DNA from 2 places in the Lactiplantibacillus brownii genome. Region 2 is predicted to be linked to the other one. Evidence: a T-box and tRNA genes for the amino acid it is inferred to sense, from the RefSeq annotation. Region 2 holds a T-box; the other holds one or more tRNA genes.
What was found. The T-box of region 2 lies ahead of tyrS (tyrosine--tRNA ligase). A T-box ahead of a tRNA ligase gene usually reads a tRNA of that ligase, here a tRNA-Tyr.
Positions count from the first base shown of each region.

Region 1 (8,604 bases), 1.8 Mb from region 2:
ACCTAGTGACCGATAGTGAACCAGTACCGTGAGGGAAAGGTGAAAAGCACCCCGGAAGGGGAGTGAAATAGTTCCTGAAACCATGTGCCTACAATAAGTCAGAGCGCGTTAATGCGTGATGGCGTGCCTTTTGTAGAATGAACCGGCGAGTTACGATCCCGTGCAAGGTTAAGACTGAAAAGTCGGAGCCGTAGCGAAAGCGAGTCTGAAATGGGCGTTTTTAGTACGAGGTTGTAGACCCGAAACCAGGTGACCTATCCATGTCCAGGTTGAAGGTGCGGTAAAACGCACTGGAGGACCGAACCCGTGTAAGTTGAAAATTGCTGGGATGAGGTGTGGATAGCGGTGAAATTCCAAACGAACTTGGAGATAGCTGGTTCTCTCCGAAATAGCTTTAGGGCTAGCCTCGGATTAAGGATCATGGAGGTAGAGCACTATTTGGACTAGGGGCCCGTCTTGGGTTACTGAATTCAGATAAACTCCGAATGCCATTGATTCATATCCGGGAGTCAGACGATGAGTGATAAGATCCACCGTCGAAAGGGGAACAGCCCAGATCACCAGTTAAGGTCCCTAAATGTATACTAAGTGGAAAAGGATGTGGAGTTGCATAGACAACTAGGATGTTGGCTCAGAAGCAGCCACCATTTAAAGAGTGCGTAATAGCTCACTAGTCGAGTGATCCTGCGCCGAAAATGTACCGGGGCTAAGTATACTACCGAAACTGTGGATGTGACCATTAGGTCACGTGATAGGAGAGCGTTCTAAGGGCGGTGAAGCAAGACTGTAAGGACTTGTGGAGCGCTTAGAAGTGAGAATGCCGGTATGAGTAGCGAAAGATGGGTGAGAATCCCATCCACCGAATGACTAAGGTTTCCTGGGGAAGGCTCGTCCTCCCAGGGTTAGTCGGGACCTAAGTCGAGGCCGAGAGGCGTAGACGATGGATAACAGGTTGATATTCCTGTACTAGTTAAATGCGTTTGAACGATGGAGGGACGCAGTAGGCTAAGATGTGCATTCTGTTGGATTAGAATGTCCAAACAATAAGTCTTGTGAAGAGTCAAATGCTTTTCACTTTAAGGACAAGTTGCGATGGGGAGCGAAATTTAGTAGCGAAGCGTCTGATGTCACACTGCCGAGAAAAGCTTCTAGTGAGTATTTAACTACCCGTACCGCAAACCAACACAGGTAGTCGAGGAGAGAATCCTAAGGTGAGCGAGTGAACTCTCGTTAAGGAACTCGGCAAAATGACCCCGTAACTTCGGGAGAAGGGGTGCTGATCGCAAGATCAGCCGCAGTGAATAGGCCCAGGCGACTGTTTATCAAAAACACAGGTCTCTGCAAAATCGTAAGATGACGTATAGGGGCTGACGCCTGCCCGGTGCTGGAAGGTTAAAAGGATGGGTTAGCTTCGGCGAAGCTCAGAATTGAAGCCCCAGTAAACGGCGGCCGTAACTATAACGGTCCTAAGGTAGCGAAATTCCTTGTCGGGTAAGTTCCGACCCGCACGAAAGGCGTAACGATCTGGGCACTGTCTCAACGAGAGACTCGGTGAAATTATATTGTCCGTGAAGATGCGGACTACCCGCGACAGGACGGAAAGACCCCATGGAGCTTTACTGTAGCTTGATATTGAGTGTTTGTACAGCTTGTACAGGATAGGTAGGAGCCATAGAAACCGGAACGCTAGTTTCGGTGGAGGCGTTGGTGGGATACTACCCTCGCTGTATGACCACTCTAACCCGCGCCACTAATCGTGGCGGGAGACAGTGTCAGGTGGGCAGTTTGACTGGGGCGGTCGCCTCCTAAAAAGTAACGGAGGCGCCCAAAGGTTCCCTCAGAATGGTTGGAAATCATTCGCAGAGTGTAAAGGCACAAGGGAGCTTGACTGCGAGACAGACAGGTCGAGCAGGGACGAAAGTCGGGCTTAGTGATCCGGTGGTACCGTATGGAAGGGCCATCGCTCAACGGATAAAAGCTACCCTGGGGATAACAGGCTTATCTCCCCCAAGAGTCCACATCGACGGGGAGGTTTGGCACCTCGATGTCGGCTCATCGCATCCTGGGGCTGTAGTCGGTCCCAAGGGTTGGGCTGTTCGCCCATTAAAGCGGTACGCGAGCTGGGTTCAGAACGTCGTGAGACAGTTCGGTCCCTATCCGTCGCGGGCGTAGGAAATTTGAGAGGAGCTGTCCTTAGTACGAGAGGACCGGGATGGACATACCTCTGGTGTACCAGTTGTGCCGCCAGGCGCATCGCTGGGTAGCTACGTATGGATCTGATAAACGCTGAAAGCATCTAAGTGTGAAACAGACCTCGAGATGAGATTTCCCATTCCTATATGGAAGTAAGACCCCTGAAAGATGATCAGGTAGATAGGTTAGAAGTGGCAGCACGGTGACGTGTGAAGCGGACTAATACTAATCGGTCGAGGACTTAACCAAGCAATTGGTGTTCAGGTTCATAGGAGAAATTATTTGATATTAGCTAGTTTTGAGGGCACAAGTTCTCAATAGTGTGGCGACGATGGCAAGAAGGATACACCTGTTCCCATGTCGAACACAGAAGTTAAGCTTCTTAGCGCCGAGAGTAGTTGGGGGATCGCTCCCTGCGAGGGTAGGACGTTGCCATGCGAATATTCCGACATAGCTCAGTTGGTAGAGCGCTTGACTGTTAATCAAGATGTCGACGGTTCGAGCCCGCCTGTCGGAGTGACAGATGTTAGCCCCCACGGTGTTGACATCTTTTTTATATCATGCCGGCTTAGCTCAGTTGGTAGAGCATCGGTATCGTAAACCGAGGGTCATCAGTTCGACTCTGGTAGCCGGCACTTGTTGAGACGAGACGTGGTTCTCGTCTTTTTTCTTACACGAATTCAATTGTGAGGGTGATCATCAGTCAATGGTGGTCATCCTTTTTTAGATTGTACTGATGTCGTGTGACGCGCATGGTTGCGTTCGTTCGGCAAACAAATTTCCGATGCTTCGATAGTGACACGGGTTCAATTTAAACGTTGAAATCGGTCTGGTTCTTGATCAATCAGAGCCACAACTAGATTTGTTTAATTAGATTTTGACAGTATGATAGCCTTCATTGACCCTAAATTACAGTTGACTACTAATTTATAAAATTAGAAATCAATGTTATTAAATAATTAATGTAAGTCCGCACAATTGCCTAAGAGACTGTATTTCGGTAATTTGACGGGCTTTTTGTTTATCACATTATTATGAGAAAAGCTTTCATTAATGTGTTATAAATTAGAAATTAGTTAAAGTCGTTGTTGAATAAGATTAACGCTAGTATAATAGTTATTATGTTTAATTAAGAAACGAAATTTGTTACTTTTAAACGAAGTTCAATCTGCTTGAGGAAGTTTGGAGGAAATTTAATTGGATAATGAGCAAAAACTGGATCGGTCGTTCTTTGGCCAACCACGCGGCTTGCGGACGTTGTTCTTCACAGAAATGTGGGAACGATTCAGTTACTATGGGATGCGCGCGCTGCTGATCTTTTATATGTACTACAGTGTGGCAAAGGGTGGCCTTGGATTTGATCAAGGTACCGCGGCATCGATTATGTCGATCTACTCAGCTTTAGTTTACGTTTCCAGTGTTCTGGGTGGGTTTTTATCTGACCGGGTCTGGGGAAGTCGTAAGACGGTCTTTATTGGTGGGGTCTTCATTATGTTGGGCCACATTGTCTTATCGATTCCAGCCGGTGTTAGTACGTTATTTGTTTCAATTGCACTGATTGTTATTGGGACTGGGTTATTAAAGCCTAATGTTTCGGATATGGTTGGTCAGTTATATACTGCCGAAGACACACGACGGGATGCTGGTTTCAGTATCTTCGTGTTCGGGATAAACCTTGGGTCACTTGTTGCGCCAGTCTTAGTTGGTCGTATTGGCCTGAACTTTAACTTCCACGTTGGTTTTTCACTTGCCGCAATCGGAATGTTCTTTGGTTTATTACAATATTACTTTGATGGTAAGAAGAACTTAAGCACGGCTAGTTTATATCCAACTGATCCATTGGAACCCGGTGATTTGAGTAAAGTGATCCGCCGCGTTCTTATCGGTATCGTTGGTTTGGGCTTAGTCTTGCTCTTAATGAACTTAATGAATGCTTTGAACTTGAATAATGTGATTTCATTGATTAGTATTCTGGTTATTTTGACACCAATTGTTTACTTTGTTTTGATGTTAACTTCGGAGAAAACTAACGCTAAAGAACGGTCACGTGTCCGTGCTTATATTCCATTATTTATTGCCGCAGCACTGTTCTGGGCAATTGAAGAACAAGGTTCCGCTGTTTTGGCCTTATTTGCCGCTGATCGGACGAGTTTACACATCTTAGGCCGGACTTTAGCAGCTTCTGATTTTCAAATTTTGAACCCACTGTTTATTATGCTTTATACCACACCATTCGTTTGGTTATGGACGAAATGGGGTAAAAAGCAACCTAGTTCACCAGCTAAATTTTCTGCTGGACTAGTCTTCGCTGGGATTTCTTACTTGATTATGGCAATGCCAGGGTTCTTCTTTGGGACCGCTGGTAAGGTTAGCCCATTGTGGTTAGTCGGTAGCTGGGCAGTTGTAGAAATTGCTGAAATGTTGATTTCACCAATTGGGTTGTCAGTCACGACTAAACTTGCGCCTAAAGCCTTTGCTTCTCAAATGATGAGTATGTGGTTCCTGACCGATGCGGCCGGGAGTGCGTTAAATGCGCAGATTGTTCGTTTTTATTCAACCAAGACCGAAGTTCCATATTTTGCGACTATCGGGATCGTTAGTGTCGTCTTAGGGATTATTCTCTTTATGATGGTACCAATGATTAAAAAAGCGATGCAGGGCGTTAGATAAACGTGTTTTAATGAAGGTATGTTATCTTAGTGATAGCATATCTTTTTTGTTTGGAGTGAACAGTGTGATACGAGTTGCTTTTTCCAGTGATAATCATTTTGATGTGAATAAAGTTGACGTACAGGCGACAATGGCTGTGCAGGCTGAAATATTGTTAGCTCACGGCGTGCAATTCTACCTGATTGCGGGCGACTTGTTTAACGACTTTCAACGAAGCCAGCAGTTTGTCGTCGATCTACAGGCGTTACTGGGCACTCAAACGCACGTTTACTGGATTGCGGGTAATCATGACATGGTTCATGGCATTTCGTTTGATGAGCTCGAGACAGGGCAATTTGCAGGCTACTTACATAATCGTTATGTGGACCTGCCGCACAGCGACTGGCGGTTAATTGGGCACAATGGCTGGTACGACTATGGCTTTGCTCAGCAAATTCCCGGGGCGACTGTCGCTGACTTTGAAATGTGGAAGCATGCTTATTGGATTGATCGTGCTATTCAGCAGCCGATGAATGATCCTGAACGAGCAACCCTAATGCTCAATCAAGTTGATGCCCAGCTCGCGTTGGCTAAGGCTGAACACAAGCGGGTGATTTTCATGACCCATTTTGTCCCCAAAATTGACTATTTACGTTTTACGGCGGACAATCGTTTTTGGAATATGGCCAACGCTTTAATGGGCACGCCACGCCTGGGGACGTTAGTTGAACAATATCAGGTTTCGCATGTCCTGTTTGGTCATTTACACATTCATCCACAACCAAGGCAGTTTGCGCAAACGATCTATTATGATCAGGCAGTTGGCTATGGCCGCCCACGACTCAACGAGTGGCAAGAGTCGACCTTCATGGCGGAGTGGCAACGAGACCTTGAAATATTAGATTTAGCTGAAAAATAAAAAAACTTTGCAAAATGGCTTGATTTTTTATTCAAAGTTTTGTATTCTAATATAGTTGAATGATTCACGGAGGGGTAGCGAAGTCTGGCTAAACGCGGCGGACTGTAAATCCGCTCCTTCGGGTTCGGTGGTTCGAATCCACTCCCCTCCATTTTATCATTGGGCTATAGCCAAGTGGTAAGGCAACAGGTTTTGATCCTGTCATGCGCTGGTTCGAACCCAGCTAGCCCAACTACCGAACAGTCACTACGGTGGCTGTTTTTTTGTGTCTTCATACGTTATTTGTGAATTTATATTAATTTGATTGTAAGGTTATGGTTCTGCCTAATTAGTGAACGGTTCAGGCACGGTAATCTGAGCAGCCACTGTGAGTTGCGGCTGGAAACTGGGGCCGTCGATCGTTAAGTATAAATTGGTTTAGTTGTTAGCGTTAATTATTAGCCCAATCGGGGACTGGTATAGTACAATTGGCCTAGTGAGTTTTTGAGAAAAATGAATCAGGTTACTAGCAAAGTAACGATCAATGAATAGAGGGAGTTTTGACGGATGAAAATTGGATTTATCGGTGCTGGCAATATGGGCCGCGCCATTATTGATGGCTGGCTAAAGACCAAAGCGGTTGCCCCAGACGATTTATATATTCACAGTGCCCATGCTGCCAGCTATGAACCTTATGCAAAAGCGAATGGGTTGCATGCAGTTGAGTCGAATCTGGCGGTCGTGAAGGCGGCTGACGTGATTGTACTAGCAATCAAGCCTGATATTACCTTAGAAGTACTTGAGAGCGTTAAACCAGCGATTACGGCTGGAAAATGGGTTATCACGATGGTTTCCGGAATTGAACTAGCTGACTATCAAGCTGCGGTTGGGAATCTCCCCATCTTACGGATTATGCCAAATGTGAATGTTGCGATTGGTGCTGGGATGACCGCATTAGTAGGAAATGCCAGTTTAACTGAAGCTCAATATGCAGCGGGCCAAGCGTTATTTAACGCCATTGGCGAGACTAGTGAAATTTCTGAAAAGCATTTTAGTACGTTTTCAGCACTCGCCGGGAGTTCGCCTGCTTACGTTTACTTTTTCATTGATGCCATGGCGCGCGCTGGGGTCAAACATGGTTTGGACAAGGCGACAGCGACCAAGATTGCGGCACAAGCCACGTTAGGCAGTGCCAAAATGGTTTTGGCTTCAGACAAAATTCCGTTTGACTTAATTGATCAAGTTTCTTCGCCAGGTGGGACCACGGTTGCCGGGCTACTAGCCATGGAAGAAGCCGGCTTTATGACTGCCGTCGTCAAGGGCATCGACGCGACAATCGCTAAGGAACTTGGGGACTAAGTTTTATCGAAACGTGCTCAGAATGCCTGCGGGTTCCGCTTATCCCGGTTGAGCAATCACTCGGGAAAACACCAAGTGATGACTTAACCACGATAATGCTCGCCAGCACCCGGCACTCTTCACACTCTTATTGAAACGTGCTCAACAAACCAAGGCCTTGCGCTTAGCGACACTTGGTCACCATTCGGAAAAACGCCAAGTGATCACTTAACCATGATAACGCTCACCAGCACCCCAGCATTCTTCACACTCTTTGTGGTTGCATATTTGGTCTATACCGATTATAATGAAACCAGTAAATCCAAGGAGGAATTGTTCATGAGCAAAGTTTTAAAACATGCCATCATTTATACTGGTCTAGAAAAGATTGATGACGGCTACATTCGTTTCGGTAAGGAAATTGAAGCGGTCGGGCCAATGGACGAGTATGTTGCCCAACCTGACGATGATATTGAATTTGTCAGTGGCAAGACAATTGTACCTGGTTTCATCGATGTGCATAGCCATGGTGGTTATAGTTTTGATTCAATGGATGGGAATCCAGCTGAAATTAATGAAATGGTCAACGATATGGTTGCCCGTGAAGGGATTACGTCATATTTCTGTACCACTATGACCCAATCTAACGAAAATCTGGATCATTCAATGGCCGGTATTAACAAGGCTGCCCAAGAAAACCCAGTGATTCAAGGGGTCCATTTGGAAGGCCCATTCATTTCAGCAACGTTTAAGGGTGCCCAACCAGAAAAGTATATTAAGAATCCCAACGTTGAACTACTAGACAACTGGAATAAATTATCTGGCGGTCGCGTTAAATTAATTACGTATGCTCCTGAAGATCCTGGTTCACGTGAATTCGAAAAGTATTGTTTGGAAAACGGCATCGTGCCTTCAGTTGGCCACAGTAATGCGACTCGTGAACAATTATTAGCAAGTAAAGCAACTCATGTGACGCATTTATACAATGCGCAACGGGAATTTAAGCATCGCGAACCCGGTGTGACTGGGCACGCCATGCTTGAAAACAACATGTATTGTGAATTGATTTGTGACGGTTTCCATATCGTTCCTGACATGATCAATCTTGCTTATGAACAAAAGGGTGCTGATCGCATTGAATTGGTCACTGACTCGATGCGTGCCAAAGGTGAACCCGATGGGATTAGTGAATTGGGTGGTCAAAAAGTCATTGTTAAAGACGGCCAAGCACGTTTGGAAGCTGGCAACTTAGCTGGTTCCGTTTTGACTTATATCAATGCCTTTAAGAATATTCAAAAATTCACCGGTTGTGGCATCTTCGAAGCAGTTAAGATGTCATCAGTTAACCAAGCTAGAGAATTCAAATTAACTTCTAAAGGGACTTTGGAAGCTGGCAAGGATGCTGATATCAACGTTTTGGATGCCAACCAAGACTTAGTTGCAACTTATAGTTACGGCAAAAAAGCAGTTAAATAAATAATAGAAGTAAGGGATGAGATCCATGAGTTCGCCAATTTATATTCAAA
Region 1 covers NZ_JAVCWF010000001.1:544,527-553,130, forward strand. The annotation lists rRNA gene RA086_RS02155 (23S ribosomal RNA) at 1-2,442, shown strand, start outside; rRNA gene rrf (5S ribosomal RNA) at 2,515-2,631, shown strand; tRNA gene RA086_RS02165 (tRNA-Asn) at 2,638-2,710, shown strand; tRNA gene RA086_RS02170 (tRNA-Thr) at 2,756-2,828, shown strand; gene RA086_RS02175 (peptide MFS transporter) at 3,391-4,863, shown strand; gene RA086_RS02180 (metallophosphoesterase) at 4,874-5,761, shown strand; tRNA gene RA086_RS02185 (tRNA-Tyr) at 5,830-5,912, shown strand; tRNA gene RA086_RS02190 (tRNA-Gln) at 5,922-5,993, shown strand; gene proC (pyrroline-5-carboxylate reductase) at 6,308-7,099, shown strand; gene nagA (N-acetylglucosamine-6-phosphate deacetylase) at 7,418-8,554, shown strand; gene RA086_RS02205 (GntR family transcriptional regulator) at 8,580-8,604, shown strand, end outside.
Region 1: it encodes a tRNA-Tyr, which carries the amino acid that the T-box ahead of tyrS (tyrosine--tRNA ligase) is inferred to sense. The anticodon was not compared.

Region 2 (8,604 bases):
GATCCAGCCGCAGGTTCTCCTACGGCTACCTTGTTACGACTTCACCCTAATCATCTGTCCCACCTTAGGCGGTTGGCTCCCGAAGGTTACCCCACCGACTTTGGGTGTTACAAACTCTCATGGTGTGACGGGCGGTGTGTACAAGGCCCGGGAACGTATTCACCGCGGCATGCTGATCCGCGATTACTAGCGATTCCGACTTCATGTAGGCGAGTTGCAGCCTACAATCCGAACTGAGAATGGCTTTAAGAGATTAGCTTACTCTCGCGAGTTCGCAACTCGTTGTACCATCCATTGTAGCACGTGTGTAGCCCAGGTCATAAGGGGCATGATGATTTGACGTCATCCCCACCTTCCTCCGGTTTGTCACCGGCAGTCTCACCAGAGTGCCCAACTTAATGCTGGCAACTGATAATAAGGGTTGCGCTCGTTGCGGGACTTAACCCAACATCTCACGACACGAGCTGACGACAACCATGCACCACCTGTATCCATGTCCCCGAAGGGAACGTCTAATCTCTTAGATTTGCATAGTATGTCAAGACCTGGTAAGGTTCTTCGCGTAGCTTCGAATTAAACCACATGCTCCACCGCTTGTGCGGGCCCCCGTCAATTCCTTTGAGTTTCAGCCTTGCGGCCGTACTCCCCAGGCGGAATGCTTAATGCGTTAGCTGCAGCACTGAAGGGCGGAAACCCTCCAACACTTAGCATTCATCGTTTACGGTATGGACTACCAGGGTATCTAATCCTGTTTGCTACCCATACTTTCGAGCCTCAGCGTCAGTTACAGACCAGACAGCCGCCTTCGCCACTGGTGTTCTTCCATATATCTACGCATTTCACCGCTACACATGGAGTTCCACTGTCCTCTTCTGCACTCAAGTTTCCCAGTTTCCGATGCACTTCTTCGGTTAAGCCGAAGGCTTTCACATCAGACTTAAAAAACCGCCTGCGCTCGCTTTACGCCCAATAAATCCGGACAACGCTTGCCACCTACGTATTACCGCGGCTGCTGGCACGTAGTTAGCCGTGGCTTTCTGGTTAAATACCGTCAATACCTGAACAGTTACTCTCAGATATGTTCTTCTTTAACAACAGAGTTTTACGAGCCGAAACCCTTCTTCACTCACGCGGCGTTGCTCCATCAGACTTTCGTCCATTGTGGAAGATTCCCTACTGCTGCCTCCCGTAGGAGTTTGGGCCGTGTCTCAGTCCCAATGTGGCCGATTACCCTCTCAGGTCGGCTACGTATCATTGCCATGGTGAGCCGTTACCCCACCATCTAGCTAATACGCCGCGGGACCATCCAAAAGTGATAGCCGAAGCCATCTTTCAAACTCAGACCATGCGGTCCGAGTTGTTATGCGGTATTAGCATCTGTTTCCAGGTGTTATCCCCCACTTCTGGGCAGGTTTCCCACGTGTTACTCACCAGTTCGCCACTCACTCAAATGTAAATCATGATACAAGTACCAATCATTACCAGAGTTCGTTCGACTTGCATGTATTAGGCACGCCGCCAGCGTTCGTCCTGAGCCAGGATCAAACTCTCAAATTAATGATGAGTTCTAAAAAAGCTCATTTAAAAAGTTGGTTCAAATTTATTAATTGTTTTCACGAATTGACTTCGCAAATGTTTTGCTAACAATCACAAGGATTGCTAGACCCTACACATTTGATTTGTCGAAACTTTGTTCAGTTTTCAAAGGTCTAATTTGTTGGTTGATTACCTCAACGCAACTTAATCATCATAGCATCTGAAGCGCTTACTGTCAAACACTTTTTTCAAAGAATTTAATTGGCTTTTTCAACTATCGTTGCCGTTGCGACAACAGAAACTATCATATCAATTACTGAAGAAGTTGTCAACAACTAATTTCAATAATATTTTTGGTTTCATCAGCACTGGGCTGACCTGCCGTAGCAGCAACGTGTACTAATATACCAATTTGAAATGAAAGTGTCAACGGTTTTTGACATCTTTTTTCACAATTATGAGAAATTGACACTGTAGAAGCCACTTTTTGCACGGTTTTGACAAGCTAGAAAACGCCCCATTTCAACGTTCAAGGACTATTTTTACGGTAATAATCGACAAGTTGTTTCTATTATATTGAATTTAACTAAAAACGAGTCTGGGACAAAAATGAAGTGCAATAGAAAAGTTAGACAAATGGTAATTTAATTTATGCTGCTAAGGCTTGAGTCCTGTAACTTATAGGGCTTAAGCCTTTTGTCTTCATTGAAATTCGATCATGATTAAACCATTCAATATAAGCGTTTAGGATACCGCGTAATTCGGTAATATTCTTGATCTTGTATTGGTTCAAACACTCCCGCTTAAGTAGACTAAAGAAACTCTCTACGGGTGCGTTATCATGACAATTCCCTTTTCGGGACATGCTTTGAATAATGCCCATTTCTTTGAGCTTTGATTGATAACCAGGAATTTGATATTGCCATCCTTGGTCGGAATGGAGGATTGGGTGAAGATCATTTGGAATATGCTTTTGGGCTGTCCTTAAGGTCGCTTTGATTAGCTTCTTATTAGGTGAATAACTTGTCACTGCTGAGAGCACTTCCTTACTGGCTTCGTCAATAATGACTGAGATATAGCTCCATTTACCATTATATAGTGCCACTTGGGTTACATCAGTGTGCAAGACAGTTAAAGGCTTGGTGGCGTTGAACTTTTGTTTGAGCAAGTTCGGCGCAATCTTACCAACGGTCCCCTTATAGGAGCTATATTTGCCAGTATGTTTGGAGAATAAGGTCACTTTAAGATCCATATCGGTCATGATTTTTCGAATTGTTTCTTCGGAATACGTGAATCCAGCATCGATGGCCTCTTTATGCATACGTCGATAACCATAGCTGGCTCCAGAATTAACATATTCCTGTCGAATAAAATGTTTGACCTTAGCGTATTTATCAGGTTTGTGGTTACGCTTTAAACGGTCATAATAAGTCGCTCTAGGCAATTTAAGCTTGCGTAGTAGTTCCTTCAACGGATATCGCGACCGTAACTTAGAGACAATATTAGCTTTTACTTTGGTTGTTTCCTGGTTATGGTCGCTAGTGTTTTTAAAATGTCACGATCCAATTCAGCGTTGTGCAGTTGCCGCTTTAATTCAGTGATTTGTTGTTTGTATTTTTCCTCTTTAGTTGCGGTTAATCGTTTTGGGGAGCGGTTTTGATTCTTATGTTTACTCATGGTTGACCTTCTTCCACGAGGTTTAGGACGCAATCCAGCCACACCTTGTTCCTGGTAAATTTTCATCCAACTATTAGCCTGGCTACTGGAAATTCCAAAGTGAATTGCGGCTTGGTTACGACTGATCTCGTGAGTTTGAATATAGTCTACCACGCTTATCTTATAATCCTGTGAATACTTGTTACGATGATGACTTACTTTTAGTGAACTCATACCATGAACTTGAGCACGTTTTACCCATGAAGAAACAGTACTATGCCGGGCAATCTGATACTTTTGTTGTAATTCATTTAATCCAATCCCCCCATCCAAATATTCATGAACCACCTTAGCTTTAAATTTACTGCTATATTTAGTCATAATAAAAACCCCACAATCGTTAGACTCATCTGTCTAACAATTGTAGGGCACTTCAAAAACCCCAGACTCTTGTTGGTATTCCTAATATTTATAGCCGAAACGTGGGACAAAAGGCTTTGATGCAACCGAGCTACGAAAGTCGAACGATTGAAAATGCCAATCATTCGACTTTCTAGGCTATGCTCGGTAGCAAACCGCCTTTTGTCCCACTCTCGCGATAATCAAAATCGAAATAATTCCTTAACTGAAGCGCGCCTTAACACGATCTTTTAATTGCACAACGATTGGAAAAGCAATTACCGCACCCAGTACAGCTTGAACGGCATTCATCGGCACACCGATTAAGCCAGTCGGAACCGTATATAATATGGAATCAGAGGCAAAATAGCCTGCCACCATCACAAGACTGCCAATTGCTAAGGCAACGAGTTGTTGGCGTTTAGACTTATTGGCCCCAAACTGACCAACCAAAAAGCCTTCCAAACCATGGACAATTAACGAAAAGACCATGTACTGTGAATATCCCAAAATCATGTCCAGCAAAAAGCCACTGGCACCGCCGACGATAGCCCCACCACGTCGGCCAAATAATAAAGCGGCAATAAAAATACCAGCATCACAAAGATTGACGTACCCATGAGTCATTGGTACTGGGATATGTACAAACATTGAAAGTGCCACATCGACCGCAATCAATAGCCCCAAAGCTGCGACCATCCGGGTTGAAAACTGTGTTGATTGTTTACCTGCCATTTGTTGATCACTACTCCCCTATTTTCTGAAGACCTAACAACATCAAACCTGTTGATGTCACTTTAAATTTTACACTATTTTCATGAAAACACCCACTACTTTAATCGCAAAAAAACTGACACACGTCTCCGCATGCCAGTTCATTATTAAGCTAATTAGTTAACGCGTGCTAAGAAGTAACGTTTCTTACCACGACGCACGATGACAAACTTACCATCGAAGGCAGTGCTAGGATCAATCTCAGCATCAACATCCGTAATTTTCTCACCATTGATGCGAATAGCACCATTTTTAATATCTTCACGTGCTTGGCGACGAGAGCTTTCAAACTTAGTCGCGTCTACTAACCAAAGGACGATATTTTGCTTTTCGGCAGTGACATCCGCTGAAGGGACCCCTTTGAAACCTTGTTCAATTTCATCGGCAGATAGCTTTTGCACTTCACCAGTGAACAATGCTTTGGTGATGTTTTCAGCTTCAACGACGGCTGCTTTGCCATGGACAAATTCTGTGACTTCTTCCGCTAATCGACGTTGCGCTTCACGTTTTTCTGGCGCCGTCTTCACGGTCTCCGCCAAAGCATCGATTTCTTCATGACTCAAGAAGGTGAAGTATTTCAAGTATTTGACGACGTCACGATCATCTTGATTAATCCAGAATTGGTAGAATTCGTATGGTGACGTCTTTTCAGGGTTCAACCAAACTGCACCACCCGCCGTCTTACCAAACTTCGTCCCATCAGCTTTCAACAATAATGGAATCGTTAAGCCGTATGCTTTAGCTTCATTGCCTTCCAACCGGTGAATCAAATCAGTCCCGGCCGTAATGTTGCCCCATTGATCGGCGCCACCAATTTGTAATTGGACATGTTCGGCACGGTATAGATGTAAGAAGTCCACAGATTGTAGAATTTGGTAAGTGAATTCCGTGTATGAAATACCGACTTCCAAACGACTTGCCACAACTTCTTTATTTAACATGGTATTCACGCTAAACAACTTACCATAATCACGCAAAAAGTCTAATAGCGAAAGTTTTGACAACCAGTCGTAGTTATTGACGATTGAAAAATTCTCGTCTGAGCCAAACAACTTGTGCATCTGCGCGTTCAGCCCGTCTTCATTGTGTTTAACTTGGTCCATCGTCTGTAAGACCCGTTCTGAATTCTTACCAGAAGGATCACCGATAGCACCAGTCCCACCACCAACTACCACGTATGGATGGTGTCCAGCAAGTTGGAAACGCTTCAAAATCATAAAGGGAATCAAATGGCCGATATGCATACTATCACCGGTTGGATCAATCCCACAGTATAATGACACTGATTGGTTCTCAGTCAATTCCTTTAGACCGGCTTCATCCGTCTGCTGATTGATGGCGCCGCGCCACTTTAAATCATTAATAATGTTCATCTATAATCCTCCTAAGTTAAGGTCCGGAGTAAAATAAAAAAACTCACCCCTGCTATTAAACAGGGACGAGTTTTTCCGCGTTACCACCCAAGTTACCACTCTAAAAAGAATGATCTCTCATTTATTGATAACGAAATAATCCGGCCGAATGGCAGTTCACTTTATGTAATTCATCATTGATCACAGCTCGGTTCGCACCAACCACCGAGTCGCTTAACTGTTGGATCAATCACTACTAATTAAAGATCACCACTTTTAATTGTTATCTCATATCATAAGCACTCAATTGACAAATGTCAATCTTATTTCCGCGTCCGCATCGCTAAAGTTAAGACCAAGAGATTGCTTAAAATCAAGACAAACAACAGGATGAATGCCACGGTTGACCCTAAAGCTGTCCGGTGTGCCAATGAACCGCTGGCCTGAGCTTGTACTAACGTGATCAAGGCTGAAACGACCGCCGTCCCCGTTGCACCAGCAAATTGTTGGAGCGTATTAAAAACCGCATTACCATCCGCTTGTTGGCTTGGCGACAATTGGCTCAACCCACTTGTCATCGTGTTGCCCATCGTTAACCCCATGCCAACCATTAACACAATATAAAGTCCTAAAATCAAGCCCCCTGTTAAGTGCATCCCTAATAGGGTGAAACCGGCAATCGCCACAGCCAAAACAATGGCTCCAGTTAATATTGGTTTGGCCGCACCAAAGTGATCCAAGATACGACCACCCAACGGCGCAAAAGCTGCCCCCACCGCAGCGCCAGGCAAGACAAACAATCCCGCCAGTAAGGCACTCTTCCCAGTGACGATTTGAATATAGTTTGGCAAAATAAACGCTAAGCCTAACGCATTAATTTGGACTAAGAAGAATCCCAACAAATGCCAGTCAAACGATGAGACTTTAAAAACCGCTAGCTTGATCAACGGTTGAGACGATCGCTGCGTCCGGTAAACAAACCCCAACAAGCCAACTAATCCCACCGCCAATAAACTCAACACCTCGCCCGGTCTAGTCGCAATGTTTGGCAAGCGATTGAAGGCAAAGGTAAAACCGACAAAAATCACCATGACCATCAGCCATGCGATCACATCAAAACTGGCCGTAGTGGTGGGTGTCATTTGTCGAATGGCAAACAATCCCAATCCTAGCGATAGCAATAATAGTGGTAGGAGTAAAATGAAAATCCAATGCCAGCCAAGACTACTGACCACAAGTCCCCCAAAGGTGGGGCCTAATGCAGGCGCAATCGCCGTAATTAACGTTCCAATACCCATTAAAGTTCCCTTTTGATTGTCCGGAACGCCCTCTAAGATGATATTAAACATTAATGGCAATGCAATCCCGGTCCCTAGCCCCTGTACAATTCGACCCAGTACTAGCATCGCAAAGCTACCGGCGCACGCATCAATCAATAATCCCGTCATAAATAGCAAATTTGCCGTCACAAATAACGTTTTAGTCCGGAAGCGGCGTTTTAAGAAGGATGAAATGGGCACAATAATCGACACGACTAACAAGTAGGCCGTTGTCAACCATTGAACAGTCGCCGCGTTGAGGTTAAATTGGCGCATTAAGACTGGAAAAGTGATATTCATCGCCGTTTCAACGATAACGCCACAAAACGACAGTAGCCCAGCCGCCACTACCGCCAAGATTAATTTTAAATCGACTTTTTTAGTCACAAAACAGCCTCCTTTATAATTAGTTCGTATTCGAACTAATTAATTAGTTTAACACAATTCATTAGAAATGCTAGTCCTTATTAACACTTGACTTTCACTTGTTATGCCCATACAATGCCAACTAGTAAGATTACGAACTATTTTAGGAGAAGCTATGAAAAATTCACTTGGAATCGCCATTAAAAAAGCCAATAATGCGTTAGCACGAGATTCAGATCACTACGCCAAGCAGCTCGGTTTAACCGGAGTGCAAATCAGCACGATTAATTACATTGCCGATCATGAAGCCACCCAGACCATTTTTCAGCGTGATCTTGAACATGAATTTAATATCCGTAAAGCAACCGCCTCTAGTCTGGTCTCAACCATGGTTCGTAAACAATTACTCGTACGAGTCCCAGCGCCGACCGATGCCCGCTATAAGCAACTATTATTGACGCCCCAAGCACGACAACTCGCTACCCAGATTGAAGCTTTCTTTGAGACCAGTGAGCGCCGCATTCAAACCCTGTTAACGACCAATACGTCATTAACTTACGATAGTTTAACGCAAATTAGCACGGCCTTTACGGCGGAAAACACCCCAGAACCTTAATATACAGCCTATAAAGCTTATAAAAATAGACCAGTAACGGCTCAAATCAGTCCTGAGTCGTCACTGGTCTATTCGCATCATAAGACAGCACTCAATACAATTTTTGCCAGTCTTGATGGTGCTAAATTCAAAATTAATTTTTAGCAATAACGGCAAAATCAGCCGCTGGCCGCGTTGGCTGCGGTACTTTAGGCGCGGGCTGTTGCCACTTCATTGGACTGGTCATCCGAGCACCAACATTTTTTGGCCTTGGCTCGACCTTTTGGGCAGCTGGTTGGACATGATCAGCGAAAGCTAGTGCCTTTTTCTGCCTTGTCTGCTTTGGCAAATTAGTTGCCGTGGTCGACTTGCTAGTCGTCGCTTTGATTCGACGCGTCACAGAACTCGCCAATTTTGCTTTTTGACTGGTGGCGCTAACAGTCAGGGCAGTCTTCGTTGTCTTGACAACACTCACATCCCCCACTGCCATGTGGAAGAGTTGATTAACTGAAGGTGTGATCAATAAGCCTAAAACAATGAGCCCCGTTGTAACGAAAATCCCTAACTTAATCTGCCGTTTAAAATCCATAAAAGTTGTCCTTCCTAA
Region 2 covers NZ_JAVCWF010000001.1:2,306,611-2,315,214, forward strand. The annotation lists rRNA gene RA086_RS10895 (16S ribosomal RNA) at 1-1,557, opposite strand, end outside; gene RA086_RS10900 (IS3 family transposase) at 2,186-3,007, opposite strand; gene RA086_RS10905 (helix-turn-helix domain-containing protein) at 3,046-3,573, opposite strand; gene RA086_RS10910 (ECF transporter S component) at 3,814-4,326, opposite strand; gene tyrS (tyrosine--tRNA ligase) at 4,482-5,738, opposite strand; T-box leader at 5,797-5,997, opposite strand; gene RA086_RS10920 (MFS transporter) at 6,041-7,423, opposite strand; gene RA086_RS10925 (MarR family winged helix-turn-helix transcriptional regulator) at 7,578-8,018, shown strand; gene RA086_RS10930 (hypothetical protein) at 8,152-8,586, opposite strand; gene RA086_RS10935 (GH25 family lysozyme) at 8,601-8,604, opposite strand, start outside.